DNA from 2 places in the Sporosarcina sp. FSL W7-1283 genome. Region 1 is predicted to be linked to the other one. Evidence: predicted binding sites of a transcription regulator. Region 1 holds the regulator's gene; the other holds the start of a gene.
The links. Region 1 encodes Rex, which represses fermentation and respiration genes when NADH is low (regulators of the CRP and FNR family bind a similar motif). Its sites were predicted from a motif close to TTGTGAAATATTTCACAA; they were not measured.
Positions count from the first base shown of each region.

Region 2: the regulator Rex is predicted to act here: its motif matches at 5,963-5,980, upstream of qoxA (cytochrome aa3 quinol oxidase subunit II).

Region 1 covers NZ_JBBOOL010000001.1:3,436,328-3,443,792, forward strand. The annotation lists gene MKY93_RS17940 (CPBP family intramembrane glutamic endopeptidase) at 1-452, shown strand, start outside; gene dacB (D-alanyl-D-alanine carboxypeptidase/D-alanyl-D-alanine endopeptidase) at 494-1,984, opposite strand; gene tatC (twin-arginine translocase subunit TatC) at 2,105-2,911, opposite strand; gene MKY93_RS17955 (twin-arginine translocase TatA/TatE family subunit) at 2,929-3,117, opposite strand; gene MKY93_RS17960 (redox-sensing transcriptional repressor Rex) at 3,182-3,829, opposite strand; gene MKY93_RS17965 (ABC-F family ATP-binding cassette domain-containing protein) at 3,997-5,922, shown strand; gene tsaD (tRNA (adenosine(37)-N6)-threonylcarbamoyltransferase complex transferase subunit TsaD) at 6,401-7,423, opposite strand; gene rimI (ribosomal protein S18-alanine N-acetyltransferase) at 7,420-7,465, opposite strand, start outside.
Region 2 covers NZ_JBBOOL010000001.1:2,294,004-2,301,468, reverse strand. The annotation lists gene MKY93_RS11315 (fructose bisphosphate aldolase) at 170-1,054, opposite strand; gene MKY93_RS11310 (D-glycero-alpha-D-manno-heptose-1,7-bisphosphate 7-phosphatase) at 1,245-1,775, shown strand; gene ytxJ (bacillithiol system redox-active protein YtxJ) at 2,042-2,368, shown strand; gene MKY93_RS11300 (helix-turn-helix transcriptional regulator) at 2,502-3,383, shown strand; gene MKY93_RS11295 (hypothetical protein) at 3,661-3,831, opposite strand; gene MKY93_RS11290 (SDR family oxidoreductase) at 3,958-4,875, shown strand; gene MKY93_RS11285 (small, acid-soluble spore protein tlp) at 5,024-5,245, shown strand; gene MKY93_RS11280 (hypothetical protein) at 5,293-5,682, opposite strand; gene qoxA (cytochrome aa3 quinol oxidase subunit II) at 6,227-7,144, shown strand; gene qoxB (cytochrome aa3 quinol oxidase subunit I) at 7,178-7,465, shown strand, end outside.

The DNA of each region.
Region 1 (7,465 bases):
TTTTCCTAGCGATGGCCGGGCAAATCTTAGGAGCCGCAATCGAGTCGATGTTCGGTGTCGAAGCAGGCTCTGAAAATACTGAATTACTTTCAAACATTGCGAAAACTGCTCCAATCATCATCTTTCCTATGGTTCTCTTTGCACCATTCCTTGAAGAAGTCGTGTTTCGCCGCATTTTATTCGGAGGCTTGTACAGGAAGACGAACTTCTGGATTGCTGCGATTGCGAGTGCTGTCGTATTCGCTGCCGTGCATAACGAGTTGCAGCATCTACTCATGTATTTGATGCCAGGACTCGCTTTTGCATTTGTCTACTACAAAACAAAAAGACTGCTCACACCGATGATCGCTCACTTTTTGATGAACGGCTTTGTGACAGTCGTACAATGGAATGCAGAAAAATTGCAGCAACTACAGGATATGCAGCAAAGCATCATCACATTCCTACTATAAAAAATTCTCTCCTCGCATTTTATTACGCAAGGAGAGATTTTTTATTGAGCCGCCATCACTTGTACCATTTTATCAATGTCAGGTTTTGCAGTACTCTTCACACCTTCCGTCAGAATACTGAAAATCAGCTCTTCGCCACTCTTCGTTTTCACATATCCTGATAAGGCATCTGTATGGTTTAATGAACCTGTTTTCGCCAACACTTTTCCTTTGACCAGAGGGCTCGTCAAACGATTACGCAATGTACCGCCCAGCATCCGATCGTTTATTCCCGCAACTGGCAAAGAACGTTCAAATGTTGGATACCACGGCTTTGTCTGAGCTTCGAATAACACTTCTGAGATTTTCTCAGAAGGTATCTTATTTTTATGCGACATACCCGAAGCATCTTCTAAATAAATACCTTTCAAACTGATGCCGTCTTTTTGTACCGTTTCTCTCATAACACGCAAGCCGGCATCCCAGCTGCCTTCATTGTATACAGCCCGTCCCATCGATTTTGCTAAAATTTCAGCATGTGCATTGTTGCTAAGCTTCATGAAGGGCATCATCAAGTAGTACAAGGACATCGACTTTTTCGTTGCAAGCAATTGGGCATTCGCTGGAGTTTTGGATCGACTTACTTTCGTAGTTTTACTGAAACTGATGCCTTGTTTAGCAAGCGCTCGTTTGAAAACATCTGCTGTGTATGCACTCGGATTCGAAACCGTCACCCATTGACGTTTACCGCTCGAGTTGACGGGGATGTTTCCTGAGACGATGATCGTATTCGTTCCATATTGGCGAGCCATTGTCACTGTGTTCGGCTTACCTTTAGGAACCGTTCGCGTTCGATTGACAACTTTAACAATGTTTGTGTGTGGAGTTAACGTAACGGCTGCCGGCTTGCCGTTTTTCGTTGGTTTTGCTTGAACGATCGTTGTCCCTGCATCATAATCTTCATTCGGCGACAACGTCAATGCCGAGATTTGTGCAGCGTAATAATGCGTTTCATCCGATTTATAAATACCCGGAGATAAACGCTTTGTGTCAAACCATGTATCATCCGCCACAATATTTCCTGTGATGGACTTGATGCCTGACTGACGCACCTCTTTCGCAAGCTGCTGCAAATCCCGTTCCATTAAGGTCGGATCCCCTGTTCCCCGCAAATAAAGCTGGCCGTTCAGGACACCGTTTTTCACGGGCCCACTCGCTAATACATCTGTCTGGAAGGTATAATCTTCGCCCAACACTTCAAGAGCAGTCGTCGCAGTTAACACTTTAACATTGGACGCCGGCGTGACGCCTTGATCCGCTCGGTATTGATATACGATTTTATTCGAATCCGCCTCACGTACAACTATACTGCTCTTCGTACCGCGCATGCGATGACTCGTAATAACCTGATTGATTCCCGCTTCCATAGCTTTATAAGATTGCTCTGCAGCAACCGCTTGACCTCCTGTTATAGGAGTATAGACACTCGCACTGACTAAAACTGCACCTAGTAACCATTTACTCAATCGACGTTGAGTCTTTTTTCTATTCACTGAATCTCATTTCCTCCCAATCTCGTTGTCCCTGCTAGTTTACCATACTGCGTACTTCAACTGAACCCAATTTATAACAGAAACAAAAAATCCTCCTGCATAGGCAAGAGGACTTGAATTTTATTTGTTTGAATCGGTTTGATTCATCACTTCATCGATTTGACGTTGCTGCTCTGCTTTCACTTCTTCCAGTTTCCGCAGTTGTTCAGCTTTTTCAAACTTCCTATATCCTAGACGTGAGATCACGATACTGATTTCATATAGGATGAACAAAGGAACCGTGACGAACAAATGCGATACGATGTCAGGAGGTGTGATGAATGCCGCCAATACGAACAGGCCAAAGTAGGAATATTTCCGTACCTTCACCAAGACTTTTGGCTGCAATATTCCTAAACGGGATAAAAATAAAATGACGATCGGCAGCTGGAAAACGAAACCGAACGGCAAAAGTATAGAAAAAAGAAAAGAGAAGTATTCGTTAATACCAATTGTCTGTTCAATGTTTAATTGATCAGACAAATTAATCATGAATTTCATAATATATGGCAGTAACACGAAATACGAGAAACTGATCCCTGCTAAAAACAGAAGAAAAGCAAAGGGAATGTACGACAGTGTGACTTTTCTTTCTAAATCACGAAGACCTGGGGATATGAACGCCCACAATTGATACATTAGGACCGGTGAAATAATGATGATCGCCAAGAAAATGATTACCTTTAAATAAATGACAACCGGATCGACGACATTAAATGCATTCAACACTACTTCTTCTGCCGGTGTATCATATTGGATAAAGTGAATCAAAGGCTTTGCAAAAAAGAAACTGGCAATCACGCCAACAATAAAGAAAACGACGATAACCATCAGCCGTTTTCGAATCTCATCTATATGTTCAACGATCGTTAAGTTTTTATCTGCCATCAGACTAACACCCTAACTTAGCGCACTTCTTCTTTCTTGTCTTCAACCTTTTTTACCTCATCGTCATCCGCAAGACCTTTCGTTGCGTTTTTAAACTCACGCAATGAAGAACCGAATGCTTTACCGATTTCAGGTAACTTCTTAGGACCAAATATAAGCAATGCGATAACCGCAATAATTAACAAACTACCAACGCCTGGAGCCATGATTGGTCACCTCCTCATAATATGTCTATTCTACACGAAAACCCTCGCATTTACTATTGCCAGGTCAGTTCATTTGTGAATCTTTTACGTCATTTTTGATGAGATAAATCAATGTCTGCAACTCGCCGGAAAGATCGATGCTTTGGATACGGATCGTATCGGGTACAGCCAGCCGTTCAGGGGTGAAATTCAAAATTCCTTTCACACCAGTTTGAGCGAGGCGGTCCGTCAATTCCTGTGCCACTCTCTTCGGTACGGTCAAAATAACCATTTCGATCCCTAGTTCAAGGATTTTCTCCTCCAGTCGATCAGGCGGATAGATCGGAATATGATTCCGTTCTTCGCCGTCATAAGGCGCTTTCGGATCAAATGCTACAACAATTTTCGTGTTGTGAATCTTTTGGAAGTTGTACTTCAGAAATGCATTCCCAAGACTCCCGACCCCGATCAAAGCCACATTTGTTTCTTCATCTTGGTCTAGTGTCTCGCGGAAAAACTGCAATAATGAATCAACATCATAGCCGTATCCTTTACGTCCCAGCGCACCAAAATGCGAGAAGTCCCTGCGAATTGTAGCGGCATCAATCTTCATTGCTTCGCTTAATTCACTAGACGAAATTCGCTGTACACCTGCATCTGCGTAATTGCGTAAAAATCTATAGTATAAAGGCAATCGTTTCGTTGTTGCCTGCGGAATTCTTTTTGTACCCACTGCTTTCCTTACCCCCAGTGTTGCCCTATTACATCCTCCGCTTAAATCCTCAAGGAAAACGAAGGTGAGCCGCTTTTATCGTACAGGAGAACCCATCAGTTGTAAAGCCGATTATTGCATGGTGCTACCGATTCTATTAAACTTAGAAGGGAATAGAGGTGTGAGGCTTGATTATTTTACAAGTAAATGGACTGACCAAGTCTTTTTCAGGCACGGACCTGCTGGAAAATGTGCGTCTCGAAGTTCAACATCGAGACCGCGTTGCACTAGTTGGACGCAATGGTGCCGGAAAATCGACATTATTAAAAATAATAGCAGGCGAATTATCAGCCGACGAAGGCGATATTATCATCCCGAAAGACATACGAGTCGGCTATTTGGAGCAACATAGCGGCATTGATTCAGAATTGACGATTTGGGATGAAGTAATGACAGTATTTGCACCGCTTCGACAAAAAGAAGAACGTTTACGCACCCTCGAGCATCAAATGGCCGAGCCTTCCGTCTACGAAGACGCAGACCGCTATGCGCGTGTTATGGCTGAATATGATGAACTGCAGATTGCATTTAAGGAAGCAGGAGGCTATCAGTTTGAGGCCGATGCGCGTTCTGTCCTTCATGGAATGCGGTTTTATCCGGAAGACTATGAGAAGCCTGTCGATCTATTATCCGGCGGCCAAAAGACGCGGCTCGCGTTGGCTAGGATGCTGCTGAGCAAGCCGGATTTATTAATACTGGATGAACCGACGAACCATTTGGACATCGAGACCTTAAATTGGCTGGAGCGCTATCTATCCGCTTACGAAGGGGCGATTCTGATTGTTTCGCATGACCGTTATTTTCTCGACAAGGTCGTGACAACAGTCTATGAGGTATCTCGTCGAAAAGTGACGAAATACAGTGGAAATTACAGTACCTACTTAGATGAGAAAGCGAAGAATTATGAAAGGGACCAAAAGCTTTTCGAGCAGGAACAAGATGAGCGCGCGAAGCTTGAAGAGTTCATCCAGAAAAACATTGCACGCGCATCGACTTCCAAAATGGCGAAGAGCCGCCGCAAACAACTGGAACGCAGGGAGTGGATGGATTCACCTGAAGGCGATGAAAAGTCCGCAAACTTTTCATTTTCATTGGATCGGCCGAGCGGCAATGATGTCCTTTCCCTCGATGACGTAAAGATTGGCTATGGATCACAGCCCGTGTCAGAACATATTTCCGTACGCGTCTATAAAGGAGACCGCGTTGCTTTTGTCGGGCCGAACGGCGTCGGCAAGTCGACGTTACTGAAGACCATCGTCAAGCGTAATGAGCTGCTTGACGGCGATATTCGCTATGGTACCAACGTCCAGTTCGGATACTATGACCAAAACCAGGCAACATTGATTGGGTCTGGTACGGTTCTGCAGGAAATCTGGGATGACTGGCCCATGATGAACGAAAAGGATATCCGCTCCTTGCTTGGTCGCTTCCTGTTTACTGGCGACGACATCGAAAAGCACGTGACGTCGTTATCAGGCGGAGAAAAAGCCAGGCTTTCATTGGCCCAGCTCATGCTGGAAAAGTCCAACACACTTATTTTGGACGAGCCGACAAACCATTTGGATCTCGACAGCAAAGAAATTCTTGAAAACGCGCTGGATGACTTTCCAGGAACGATTCTTTTCGTTTCCCATGACCGCTACTTCATCAATCGACTCGCAACGAAAGTTATAGAACTGAGCGAACATGGCGCAGTTGAATACTTGGGCGACTATGATTACTATGTCGAGAAGAAAACAGAAATGGAAGAAATCGCTGCAGTGACACAGGTTGAGCAACGTGAAAAGGAACCTGCTGCAAAGAAAGAAAATGCCGGAAAAGAGTTTCAGCGTCAAGAACGTCGGCTAACTAGAGCGATTGCTGAAATCGAAAAGAAGATGGAAACATTTGATGATGAAATCGCCGAACTACAAGCCCAGTTATTGAATCCTGATATCGCGAACGACCACGTCCAGTTGATGGAGATTCAACGACGTATCGACGAGTTGCAAGCAACACACGATGAACAAGCTGAAGAATGGTTAATGCTGCAAGATGAATTAGAAAGTTTATAAGAAAAGTCGGCTGTCCTGAAAGTGAGATACTCTTTCAGTGACAGTCTTTTCTTATATTCCGGGTAAGTGAAGCAAAGAGGCAACACTAAGTATTGTTTGCACCGTAACAAATTATGATAACTTATAGTCTGACAAATTACGACTTACACATTACAATTGCAAACGTAATTCGTCAACATGACTGATACACAAAGAGCTCTCTTGATTTATCCACCTTTTTTCTCCACAATCTTTTCCACAGTAGAAATCCCATTTTGAATACATATGAACATAGTTATGAACATTATCCACAGAGTTTATGCGAAACATCCACAAAGTTATCCAAGTGACACACCCGCATCGTGCACAACTTTCTAAACTTACTCACATTTAATCCACAAATTGTGTATAAGTACGAACGTTCCCTATTGACAATTCTTCTTGCGCATAATGAAAAAACACATATTTTGCTGAATATTAGCAAAATATGTGTTCATTATTAATAATTCCATGATTTCAATGGCATACCAGGACGACCATTCATCGTTGAGTCGCTGCGGACGCCACTTTTCCACATCTCATACCCAGCTGCCGCTATCATGGCCGCGTTATCTGTGCATAACGCGATAGGTGGAACATAGAAAGGAATTCCTTCTTTTTGCAGTGCCTCTGTTAAAGACTTGCGCAAGCCTTGATTGGCAGCTACGCCTCCTGCAGCGATTACTTGTTTTACATCAAATTGTTTGGCTGCTTTCACAGTCTTTACCGTCAGCACATCCACAACGCTCTGTTGAAAACCTGCAGCTACATGCTGAGGATCGATCTGTTCGCCTTTTTGCTCGATATTATGCTTATAATTAATGACCGCTGATTTCAAACCACTGAAACTGAAATCATACGAATCCGCCTCTAGCCAAGCGCGCGGAAAATCAATGCTTTGCTCACTTTCCAATGCAAGCCTATCTACTTGCGGACCACCTGGATAAGGCAATCCAAGCACACGGGCCACCTTGTCGTAAGCCTCTCCTGCTGCATCATCACGTGTTTCTCCAATCAACTCGAAGGACCCGTGGGACTTCATGACGACGAGTTCCGTATGGCCGCCAGAAACAATCAATGCTAGCAGCGGAAACTCCATTGGATGCATCAGTTGGTTGGCATACACATGACCTGCAATATGATGTACGCCGATCAGCGGCAATTGGTTAGCAAACGCAAAAGCCTTCGCTGCATTTACCCCAATCAATAAGGCTCCTACCAGTCCAGGACCCTCCGTCACAGCAACAGCTTCCAAATCTTTTGGAACAATTTCAGCTTCCCGTAGCGCTTCTTCAATAACGAGTGTGATTTGCTCCACGTGTAAGCGAGAAGCGATTTCAGGCACTACTCCGCCGAATTGTTTCTGCTGTTGAATTTGCGAAGATACTATAGATGATACAATTTCGGTACCATTTTTCACGACCGAAGCTGCCGTTTCATCACAACTTGTTTCAATACCTAAAATATAATGATCTTTCTTCATTCGAATTCCACCCACATGACGAGCCCATCTTCATGGTCGTCC
Region 2 (7,465 bases), 1.1 Mb from region 1:
ATTGGACACATCTCACATGTTAGTGGTTATTTGACTGGACCTCAATTATATTGCCTAACTACATACAGTTTTTCGATAATTGAACTGGCGTCACTTATTAACGAAACGCTTCGGATTCTAAAAAGCCAGTACTCGAAACAATTCTGTCTCGAGTACTGGCTGAATCAATTTAAATAGACGCTTCATAAATGGATTGCACGGCTTTTTCAAGTGTGTCATTAAATTCTTCATCTGTCTGATTGGCATTTAAGTCTTGGCTCAGTGCACGTGAAAAACTTGCAATCAGTCCTTCGTTTTCTTTGAGCTTTTCATTCGCGATAACTGTTGAATATCCCCCTGACAGTGCGACTACTCTCACTACACGAGGGTGATCGATAAGCTCTTTATATACGTTCGCTTCTGTCGGGATCGTCAATTTCAGCATAACGTTCTCAGTGTCTTGCAACTGATCTAGATGCTTTAGAATTTCTTTTTTCAGCAGCTGTTCACATTCTTTTTTACCTGAACTGTTGATATCGACTTCAGGTTCGATGATCGGAATGAGACCCGCCGCAATAATTTGTTTACCAACCTCAAATTGTTGATCGACGATTGCCCGGATGCCTTCTTCGTTTGGCTCTTTGATGACGGAACGCATTTTGGTACCGAAAATATGACGTTCGTTTGCCCGCTTCAATAGTTCATCCAAATTAGTGATTGGTTTCATCAATTGAACCCCGTTTGCTTCTTCCGCAAGCCCTTTATCCACTTTTAGGAAAGGTACGATTTCTTTCTTTTCTGCTAAGTAATCCGCAGTGTACATGCCCTCAATTTCACGATCCATTGTCTGTTCAAAGAGAATCGCTCCGAGTATATATTTTGAATCAAAGGCAGGAGATGTAATGATCCGTGTCCGCATGTCGTGCACTAAATTGAACATCTCGTCTTCATTGGCGTAAGCATCTTCTTGTACGCCATAAGCTGCCAACGCTTTTGGTGTACTTCCGCCACTTTGATCCAGTGCGGCAATAAATCCTTTACCATTTTTAATTTTGTCAAATTGTTTTTCATTCATTTACTTCACTCCTTGTAAGTGTGTGATATATCTGATAGTTTAACATGGAATAGAGTTCGGGTGTGTGCGAAACAGCTCGCTCGTAATTATGTAGAGCTTTAGGCGACATGTCCTTTCCGATTTTGTATAAAAGCCTATATACAGGAAATCCTTACGATAAGACGTTAATCTGGCAAGGAGTGTGTCACTATTGAAAAAAGCAGTGTTTCTAGATCGCGATGGTGTGATAAATGAAGTGCTCACCGACCGGGTGAAATTTGTAAATGAGCCTCAACAGCTGTTCTTTTTGCCGGGTGTTGCGAAAGCGATTAAGCAATTGAATACGGTGTTTGATTACATCTTCGTTGTGACCAATCAAGGTGGTGTCGGACTTGGGTTTATGAAGGAGTCCCAGTTGAAGGCGATTCATAAACATATGATGGCCGAACTGGCAAAGGAAGGCGCGTTTATTCAAGAGGTTGCGTACTGTCCGCATAAACCAAAGGCAGGATGCGCTTGTCGAAAGCCGAACAGCAAAATGATTGAAGATTTGGCGAGGAAGTATCATGTAGACGTTTCCTCGTCGTATATGGTTGGGGATACTGATACGGATATTATCGCCGGTAAAAATGCAGGGACGAAAGGAGTCTTTCTTGGTACAGCAGACCCACTTGCAGATGCTGTGTTTCCTGATCTTCTTAGTGCGGCTGCGTGGATTATTGAGGATGCAAATCGAAGTTGACAGGTGAGCTGCACGACTATAAAGCTATATGGAGAATTTATATGTCCAGGGAACAAGTGTAGGATACGTGCGCACGTTACATACCTATTATTATGCATAAAGGAATAGGAGCTGAAAATGGGTTCATAACAATAAGCATAATAAAAAGAGGAGTTGAAGCTGGTATTCGAGGCTTTGACTCCTTTTTCATGTAAAACAGCTTTCTTTACCCCGTGCTGTGTACACTATACGATAGGATTGAAAGGAAATTAGGGGGAGAATCTAGTATGAAACGAATTAAATCGGTAGAAGCATGGAAGACGCTATTGAAGAAATCAGACGAACAGCCTTTTCTTTTATTCAAATTGAGTATGACGTGTATAAGTAGCGTGGCGGCGAAAAAAGAATTGCAGAAGTTGCAGACAGAACTTCCTATATACGTAGTGATTGTGCAGCTGGACAGAAAAGTTTCGAAGGCAGTCGAAGAGGATCTTGGCGTGAAACATGAATCTCCGCAGCTGTTGATTTTAAAAGACGGAAGAGGAATTTGGCAAGCGACGCATTATCATATAAAACAATCAATTGTTCTGGATGCGATTGAAGAGTATGTGTAGGCAATATTTCTCGTAATGAACCTCTAATTTTAATTAGGGGTTTTTAAAATTCCATCTACGAGCTAAATGAAAGCAATTAAAGTCAAAAAGACCGTAAATACTTCTGGTATATTAACGTTAGAGAGGTGAGGAGATGAGCTATAGTCCCGTTATTCAAAGCACCATTAACTTTATTGAAAAAAATTTGAATGAGGAATTGTCTCTTGAAGACGTATCAGCAAATGCTGGTTTTTCTAAGTTTCATTTTCACCGTATATTTCAGAATGAAACCGGCGTCTCTGTTACGGAGTATGTGAGATACAGGAGAATTACCGAGTCTGCTCAGGTGCTTATCTATACCAATGCAAAAATCATTGATATTGCGATGAATTATGGTTTTGAATCACAAGAAGCATTTTCACGAGCTTTCAAAAAGTATTATCATTTGCCCCCAGGCCACTATCGGAAACTAATGGGTAATTTAACTAAGCAAAAGGAGGAAACAACTGTGAATGAAGAACATGCTGTAAAAGGATGGATCTTAAGCGGAAGTAATCCGAATCTTTACCAGATGGGTATTGATCAAGAAACAGTGCATAAAGGGAAGTCTTCAGGTTTTTTACAATCTGTACTTGTGCAGTCTACAGATGAATTTGCTACAATGATGCAACAATTTAAAGCCGAAAAATACCTTGGGAAAAGAATGAAGTTCTCAGGATTTTTAAAGGCATCGAGCGTCGAAGGATTTTGTGGTTTTTGGATGAGAGTCGACAATACACTGGGTGACGTTTTGCAATTTGATAATATGAGCAATCGACAAATTAAGGGAGATACCGAATGGAATTATTATTCTATAGTCTTGGATGTCCCTGAAAACGGATCGACTATTTCTTTTGGAGTTCTTTTGTCAGGTAAAGGGCAAGTATGGATTGATGAATTACGTTTTGAAGAGGTAGACCACCGGGTGGCGACTACCAACCTGGATATTACATTTGAACTTCTAAATGAACCAATGAACTTGTCGTTTGAGGAATGATCAGATGTCTACTAAAAAACAATTTATCAGTATAATGATTTTTGTTCTGATTATCGCAAGCATTATGGCTATGAAATTTGCTGCAGGCAATCTCCTTTTTCCTATAATTAGAGATATGTTTAATTCGATTTTTTAAAGTGTGCGATGGATAGATTGTGGTAAATTGGCTTCTTATCGATATGTAGTATTTTAGCTCACCTTGTTATTAGGTGGGCTTAATTAATTCCACAAATAGTTTATTATTTCTCAACCAGTTGGCAGGGGGCTCTTTAATCTCTCAAATGACTGGCAAATATGAATCATAGACTGGATGAGAATAAAAGGGCGGTCTGGGACCGATTTGAGGAACTTCCACTTGCAAAAACTGATTTCCATAGATTAAAACAGATGTCTGCTCAGAGTACGGGAGCAGCAAGTAATGCACATAAGGAGAAAAGTAAGATTCCATAAAGTGTGCCTCCTAAATTTTACTTTACAATACACTATATTCTTCTAGTTTCAAGTATGTGAAGTATAACAAACTGTTTTTAAACATAAAGTAGCCTGATTAGCATGAAGTCAGGAGGAGAAAGAATTGACACATGATCATTCAGGGAGCGAAGACTATCCTCTTTATCCGAATTACGGGAAAATAACCCGTTATGAAGAAGTGGCACTGACGGTACCTGAGCAAAGACAATACCATCAGCCGGGAAGGGAAGCATTAATGGTGCCGCGGCCTATCATCGAAAACCCAAATTATTTGGGAAGTGGCAAGTTGAAAGGAAAAACAGCACTTATTACAGGAGGTGACAGCGGTATAGGAGCTGCGACTGCCATTGCTTTTGCAAAGGAGGGAGCCGACGTAGCCATTGCCTATCTACATGAGCATGAGGATGCCAAACGGACTAAAGACAGAATTGAAGAACTTGGCCAGCGCTGCCTTCTGTTGCCCGGTGATCTGCGCCATAAAAAGCAATGTGTGGAGATCGTCGAAAAAACGGTCAATACATTCGGTTCACTTCATATCCTTTGTAACCATGTCGGCATTCAGTTCCAGCAATTGAGCATTGTAGATATTAGCGATGACCAATTTGATGAGACGTTTAAACTAAATGTTTATTCCCATTTTTATACTACACGAGCCGCGATGAACTATTTAAAAAAGGGTAGTTCCATTATTAATACAGCTTCCGTTGTTGCTTTTGAAGGCAATGAGCAATTAATGGATTATACAGCAACAAAAGCGGCAATTGTGGGTTTGACACGGGCATTGGCTAGAAATTTGGTCAGCAAAGGAATCCGTGTCAACGCTATTGCACCAGGTAGAATTTGGACTCCATTGATTCCTGCAAGCTTTTCAGCAGACCAAGTAGTTTTGGCGGGTAACCCGATGGATCGGCAAGGGCAGCCATTTGAAGTAGCACCGACTTTTGTTTACCTTGCCTCTGATGATTCTCGCTTCGTAACCGGGCAAGTATTGCATGTAAACGGTGGTCAAGTGTTCGCTTGAAGATTTTATAAGCGTGAAGTTATTTTCGGCAATTATGGCACAATGTTTCAAAAAGTTCTTTGTATTCTTAGACTAAAACGGTGTAAATAATATTAAGAAATATGGGAAAGCTAATTTGGAAGGAAAAGCGAAGGAAGGAGGATGGAAAATGGATAAAAACTTTCCCAAGCCGAATGATCCAGCTGATAACAAGGAAAGATTGAACAAAACAATCAGCAATATGGAAGCCGCGAAGGAAGCAATGCACTTCGCAGAAGGTGAAGAACGTGCCAAAATCAAAGAAAAAAATGACCGTAGGGAAGAAAGCATTAAAGACTTAAAGAGTGAAATACATGAAGAAGACAAATCGCGAATTAATGGATATATTTAAAGATAACTGGGCAACGAACTTACTCTATGTTGCCCAGTTATCTTTGTTTATACTCTCGCCGGCGCCTCTACATTTTTATACACATTTACGATAAATAGAAGAATAGAGAAAGCTAAAGCGATACCTCCGCCCCAAACACAAATTTGTATGAGCATCAATGGGGCACCGATAGCTGGCTGGATGATCAACATACCTAGCAATAAGATCGGCAATCCGATGTTATAGAGCCAAAATTGTGCTTTTCCTAACGCACTGTTTCCGGCTTTCGGATATACTGAATAAATAATACCGATTGCAGCAGTCGTCAACCACCCAACAACATTTATATGTGCGTGTGTTGCCCCCCACTGAAGTTCGATTGTCGCGTGCATATAAAGTCCAAAACCTACTCCGATTAAAAAATAAATAACAGCCGCTTTAATCCATTTCGCTCCCATGTTTATTCACCTCCTTTCAATCTTGGAGAATTTAGATATGTGCTACCATTCACTTCATAACTATTCTTTATAATAAACATGTTGATTTTTCGTCATTTCTGTTAAGTTTGTTCTATTATATGCAAGATAGGTTGAGAATAGGTACAGGGTTCCCCTCATGGAAAAGAGCCAATCACAAGGTAATTGGCTCTTTTCCATGAGGTTTTTGTATTGCATTTTCGCAGTGGAAAATACTTTTTATGTAAAATAGTCAAGTGAAACGGTTTATAATATATAGTTTTTCACAATAATTTCACAATCCAATTTTCCTTTAATTTGTATTAACTTCTAACATTTTAATGAGTTGCAAATATATAAAAATATATATAAGAACCTTTTGTGACAACGATTGTTATCTATTGTTTTTCATTTATGAAAGGCATAATATAGATTTCACAAAAGTGCTATTTTACTTTAAATGTAATAAATATTAGCTTTTATTGATATTTAAATATAGTTAATGGAATATGAGCGCTTTAAATACAGAAGGAAGAGGGGAGCCCCATTGAAGAAAAAGTGGTTATTAATTTCGAGTTTTCTACTCATGATTTTATCCGGTTGTGATAACCCGTTGCTTATATTCGACCCAAAAGGTCCACAGGCTCAAACGATATCGGATACAATTCTCTTTTCTATCCTAATGATGGCGGGAATTTTATTCGTTGTGTATGTTCTCTTTGCTTTTATGTTAGTGAAGTATCGATCGTCTAAATTGGCTGCTGATTATGAGCCGCCGCATGAAGAAGGAAGCAAATGGTTGGAAATAACGTGGATCTCCATTCCGATCATCATAGTAGTGATTTTATCTGTCGTCACTGTACGCTCTACGGTAGACGTGGAAAATACACCAAAAGCATATGCAAATGAAAAACCACTCATTGTCTATGCCTCTTCATCCAACTGGAAATGGCATTTCAGTTATCCTGAAGAAGGCATTGAAACAGTGAATTACGTTAATATTCCCGAAGATCGTCCGATTGAATTCAAACTTTATTCATACGGTCCGATCACAAGCTTTTGGATTCCTCAGTTGGCAGGCCAAAAATATGCAATGAGTGATATGGTGACGACGATTCATTTGGCTGCTGATACGCCAGGATCGTATATAGGAAAAAACTCCAACTTTAGCGGGAAAGACTTTGCACATATGGAGTTTGAAGCACAAGTCCTGACTGCAAAACAGTATGACGAATGGGTGCAGGATGTGAAAGAAACAGCGCCTATGTTAACAGAAGCAGAGTTCAATCACTTGCTTGAGCCTGGTATTTTGGGCCGTAAAACTTATAGGTCTACGCATTTAGGATTCATTCCGGCCCCTGAAGGTGAGCATGCAGGCCATCAACACGAGAAAAATGCGGACATGGACATGGGAACGATGCATGAAAATGATTCAACTATACACGGTGAACATCAGAATAACTAGTTTCAACCCAAACCTCGAAAGGAGTTTACATCTATGAAATGGGATGAATTTTTTGTCACCGGTGAACCGATGATTTACGCGGCGATGGTCAGTATTGTGCTTGTCTCCATCGCGATTCCGGCTGGTCTTACATATTTTAAAAAGTGGGGATATCTTTGGCGTGAATGGCTGACCACGGTTGACCATAAAAAGATTGGTGTCATGTATATTATTGCCGCTTTACTCATGTTGTTCCGCGGAGGAGTCGATGCACTTTTAATGAGAGCGCAAACGGCTGTACCAAATAATGGTTTGCTTGACGGACAGCATTACAATGAAATT